DNA from 2 places in the Enterococcus sp. AZ126 genome. Region 2 is predicted to be linked to the other one. Evidence: predicted binding sites of a transcription regulator. Region 2 holds the regulator's gene; the other holds the start of a gene.
The links. The regulator CtsR, encoded in region 2, represses protease genes until heat stress. The targets are predictions, from matches to a motif close to TTGGTCAAAAAAGGTCAAANA.
Positions count from the first base shown of each region.

Region 1: IGI43_RS05410 (ATP-dependent Clp protease proteolytic subunit) is a predicted target of CtsR. The motif match lies at 1,181-1,201, and genes of this name have one in related genera.

Region 1 is NZ_JBIOSB010000001.1:1,111,132-1,113,526, forward strand. It holds gene IGI43_RS05405 (hypothetical protein) at 1-230, opposite strand, end outside; gene IGI43_RS05410 (ATP-dependent Clp protease proteolytic subunit) at 522-1,109, opposite strand; gene IGI43_RS05415 (type 1 glutamine amidotransferase domain-containing protein) at 1,301-1,813, shown strand; gene IGI43_RS05420 (cation-translocating P-type ATPase) at 1,893-2,395, opposite strand, start outside.
Region 2 is NZ_JBIOSB010000001.1:2,317,917-2,320,311, forward strand. It holds tRNA gene IGI43_RS10940 (tRNA-Leu) at 1-7, shown strand, start outside; tRNA gene IGI43_RS10945 (tRNA-Thr) at 43-115, shown strand; tRNA gene IGI43_RS10950 (tRNA-Gly) at 124-195, shown strand; tRNA gene IGI43_RS10955 (tRNA-Leu) at 210-295, shown strand; tRNA gene IGI43_RS10960 (tRNA-Arg) at 307-380, shown strand; tRNA gene IGI43_RS10965 (tRNA-Pro) at 466-539, shown strand; gene IGI43_RS10970 (CtsR family transcriptional regulator) at 886-1,353, shown strand; gene IGI43_RS10975 (ATP-dependent Clp protease ATP-binding subunit) at 1,358-2,395, shown strand, end outside.

The DNA of each region.
Region 1 (2,395 bases), 1.2 Mb from region 2:
GGTGGACGTAATTGTGTTACTTTTTCAAGCATTAATGTGTATTCTTTGGTTCCATCTTGAAAGACATTTTTTATTTCTATGATTCTTTCTGGTGCTAACTCAGAAGCCTTGCCTTCATCGATTGCTTTACGTACTTCTTCATAATAGTCGTTCATCTTTTCGCCAACTTCTTCTGTCTCTTTTACAATATCATTGATTTTTTGAACATAATAGCCTAAATTTGGTTTCACTATCTTTCCTACTTTCTTTTAGTAATCACTCAATTTTACACTTTTTCATAGGTGCATGACAAGAGGAATCTACAAAAGTATGTTTTTCTACTAATTTTTCGATAAAAAAAGATGAGGCTAGAACATAACTTGCAGCGTTATGTTCTAGCCTTAAAGAATCTGAATAAATGGTAGAAGCAAAAGCAACTCCTTCGGAAATAAGTTGACAGTCACAAAAATTTGAAGAGACTTTCCATGAACTCCTGCTTATTTCTTGGGCTTAAATGCCTCTGTCTTATACTTATTTACACCTTAGTTGATTTCGTCACTTGTATTAATGATTTTAGAAACCATGCCATAATCTTTTGCTTCGTCAGCAGACATCCAGAAATTACGGTCTGTATCTTTTGCGATTTTTTCGTAAGTTTGACCTGTCGCTTCAGCAATCAGACGATTCACACGTTCACGCATGCGGATGATTTCTTTTGCTTCTATTTGGATCTCTGTGCTTTGTCCTTGGACGCCGCCTGCTGGTTGATGAATCATATAGCGAGTATTTGGTAAGCTATATCTATTCTTCGCTTCAGCCGCTAAGTAAATCGTAATGCCTGCACTTGCGACCCAACCTGTTCCGATCACGATCACTTCTGGTTTTACAAATTTGATCATATCATGGATTGTGTCGCCAGCTTCAACGTGACCACCTTGACTATTAATGAAAATCTTGATTGGTTCATCTCCCATAGCTGCAAGTAAAAGTAATTGAGAAGTTACTTCACGAGCCAAGTCTTGATTGATTTCACCGTAAATCAAAATTGTCCGTTCTTCGAACAATTTTTTCATAAACGCATTTGGTTGTTGTTTGTCTTCTGTTTCTTCGTTTTCATCTAAATAGTTCATATCTGATAACCTCCATATTTTAAAGCTAAATCTCTCTATTAATAATACCGCAATCTGAGAATTTGTCCACTTTTTTGACTTGTTTTGACCTTAAAAAATAGGCATATCTTTTGCATCTAAAAAATATTCCCTTTACCATTTGATTAAGCTCTTCGTTGTATGAGCAATTTAAAGTAGAAAGAGGCGATTCGATGACAGAAAAAGTAGCAGTACTAGTAACTGATATGGTAGAAGATGTAGAATTAACCTCTCCTAAAAAAGCCTTGGAAAAAGCGGGTTATGAGGTCGTTCTCATTGAAAAAGAAGCGGGTAAACTAATCACAGGTAAAAAAGGAACTACCTTTACGATTGATGTTGCTATTGAAGATGTAACACCTGATGATTTTGTTGCCTTACTGATTCCTGGCGGCTTTTCTCCAGATCAACTTCGCGCAGATCAACGTTTTGTTGATTTCACTAAATATTTTTTAGAAAATGATTTACCACTTTTTGCGATTTGCCACGGACCACAATTATTTATTCAAACTGGTTTAACTGAGGGACGGACCTTGACTTCCTACATTACTGTTCAACCAGACTTAGCTTATGCAGGTGGTACTATCAAGGATGAATCTGTTGTAATTGATAAGAATCTTATCACTAGCCGTACTCCGGATGATCTACCGGATTTTGAAAAAGCGATTGTTACCCATTTAACTGCTTAAATTTATTCTTTTTCAAAAAAAGCACAAGTGAGCGCCTATTAAGATGCTCACTTGTGCTTTTTATACCTTAAAATTTGTTTTAGCTTTTACCCATTCTACGTTGAATGAACTTCACGATTTCAACGATCGGAATAATCGCAAATGATGTTCCAGCAACGATCGCCCATTGGTAACTATCTAAAGAAGTTACGCTAAACAAGTCGTTGAATCCTGGTATTAGAATCGTTGCTGCTAATAATAGGAACGAAACTAATATTGCCCAGTTGAATGATTTATTTCTGAATAGTCCAACTTTAAAGATTGACTGATAAATAGATTTCACGTTGAAAGCATGGAACAATTGAATCAAACCTAATGTTGCAAATGCCATTGTTAAGGCATCCCCATGTTGTAAATCGTATAATGCTGCTGCAGATAAGTTTGGCATATTTGCCGCCGTGTGTGCAGGGAACTCAATCGCCATTTTATATACGATCAAAGTCAACGCACCTTGTGTGATCCCTTGGTAAATCACACTGCTCAAGACACCGCCAGAGAAGAAGTTGGATTTCTTGCCACGAGGTGCATGGCTCATTACGTCAC
Region 2 (2,395 bases):
ACCCGCATTTTTAGTCTCGTTTTATAACTAGGCGAACATCACGCCGGCTTAGCTCAGTTGGTAGAGCATCTGATTTGTAATCAGAGGGTCGAGGGTTCAAATCCTTTAGCCGGCATCCAGACTGCGGAAATAGCTCAGTGGTAGAGCACCACCTTGCCAAGGTGGGGGTCGCGGGTTCGAACCCCGTTTTCCGCTTAGCTTGTTCTTTCGCCGGGGTGGCGGAACTGGCAGACGCACAGGACTTAAAATCCTGCGGTGAGTGATCACCGTACCGGTTCGATTCCGGTCCTCGGCATTAGAAATGTAGCACCCATAGCTCAACTGGATAGAGTGCTTGACTACGAATCAAGAGGTTAGGGGTTCGACTCCCTTTGGGTGCATAGTTAAAGTATTTGACTGCGGATTAAAAGGTTCAGAGAATTTAGGTCCTTTTGAACGTTTAGTCTTTTTTTATTATTATAGCTACGGGAAGTAGCTCAGCTTGGTAGAGCACTTGGTTTGGGACCAAGGGGTCGCAGGTTCGAATCCTGTCTTCCCGATTATTTTAATTTCGTATGAACACCACTCATTCTTTTGAGTGGTGTTTTGTTGTTTTATAATATTTTAAAGAATTGATTGAAAAGAACTTAGCGGATAAAATAGAAAAAATTGATTTTTGAGGTTATCAATGGAATAGCTTTACGATAATCATTGTATCTCTGGGAAAGTTCTAGAAAAGTATGGGGTTGGGACAGAAGCGTTTAACTTACTTCCTAGCCTTATACTTTAAATTTACTAAAAGCTGTAAATAATCTTTTCTTATCAAATTAGGCATTCTCCTTTATTAAACACTTAAAATTATGTATAATTAAGGTCAGTATTAGTCAAGGGAAAAGGATGAGTGTGATGAGTAATCAAAATACTTCGGATTTAATAGAAGCATATTTAAAAAAGATTCTTGAAGAAAGCAGTAAAATTGAGATTCGTAGAGCTGAAATGGCTCACTTATTCAATTGTGTTCCCTCCCAGATTAATTATGTTATCAACACGCGTTTTACAATTCAACGAGGATATTCTGTGGAAAGTAAACGTGGCGGTGGTGGTTACATTAGGATTGCTAAAGTCCAAATTTCTGATAGTGACCAATTATTAAAGCAAATGGCTCAATTTACGGGTAGTGAACTTTCAGAAAAAGATGCGTTGATTTTCGTACAAAAGTTGTATGAAGAAGAAGTTATAACTAAAAGAGAAGGAAATCTGATACTGTCTGTTCTTGGTAAACAGGTTTTAGGTAAAACAGGATCAAATGAAGATTATTTACGTGCTCAATTGATGCATTCATTTTTAGAACGTTTGAGTTACGAGGAGGAATGATAGTATGGATGAATTATTTACTGAAAGTGCCAAGGCAGTATTAGCTATTGCACAAGAAGAAGCAAAATATTTTAGGCATCAATCTGTTGGCTCAGAACATTTATTGTTAGCATTAGTCTTAGAGCCAAATGGAATTGCCGGGAAGTCATTGCGTCAATTAAACGCAGATAAGAATGATATTCGTGAAGAAATAGAACACCTAACTGGCTACGGAACTGTTAAGGGATACCCCAAAGGTGCATATTTGCCTTATTCTCCTCGTGCAAAACAAATTTTTGCTTATGCAGGTGATGAAGCCAAGCGTTTAGGAGCACCAAATATCGGAACAGAACATATTCTACTAGGATTGTTAAGAGATGAAGATATATTAGCTTCACGTATTTTATTAAATTTAGGTTTAAGCTTGTCTAAAATGCGTCAGTTAGTGATGAAAAAAATAGGCATTACTGATCCACAAATGAGTGGTAATGTGGGGCGTCGTCGGAATAATCAAGCCCAAAAAGCAGCGCCTAAAGGAACACCAACATTGGATTCATTAGCGCGTGATTTGACGAAGTTGGCACGTGAAAACAATCTAGATCCTGTAGTTGGACGTTCGCAAGAAGTTAGACGATTGATTCAAATTTTAAGTCGTCGTACTAAGAATAATCCTGTTTTAGTTGGTGAACCTGGGGTCGGTAAGACTGCAATCGCTGAAGGATTGGCGCAAAAAATAGTGAACGGTGAAGTTCCTGAAGATATGCTGGAAAAACGCTTGATGATGTTAGATATGGGTGCTTTAGTTGCGGGGACCAAGTATCGCGGTGAATTTGAAGATCGACTAAAAAAAGTCATCGATGAAATTTATCAAGATGGCGAAGTTATTTTGTTTATCGATGAATTGCATACTTTAATTGGTGCAGGTGGTGCTGAAGGTGCGATCGACGCATCAAATATTTTAAAACCAGCACTTGCAAGAGGAGAATTGCAAACGATCGGTGCAACAACATTGGATGAATACCAAAAATATATCGAAAAAGATTCAGCATTGGAACGTCGTTTT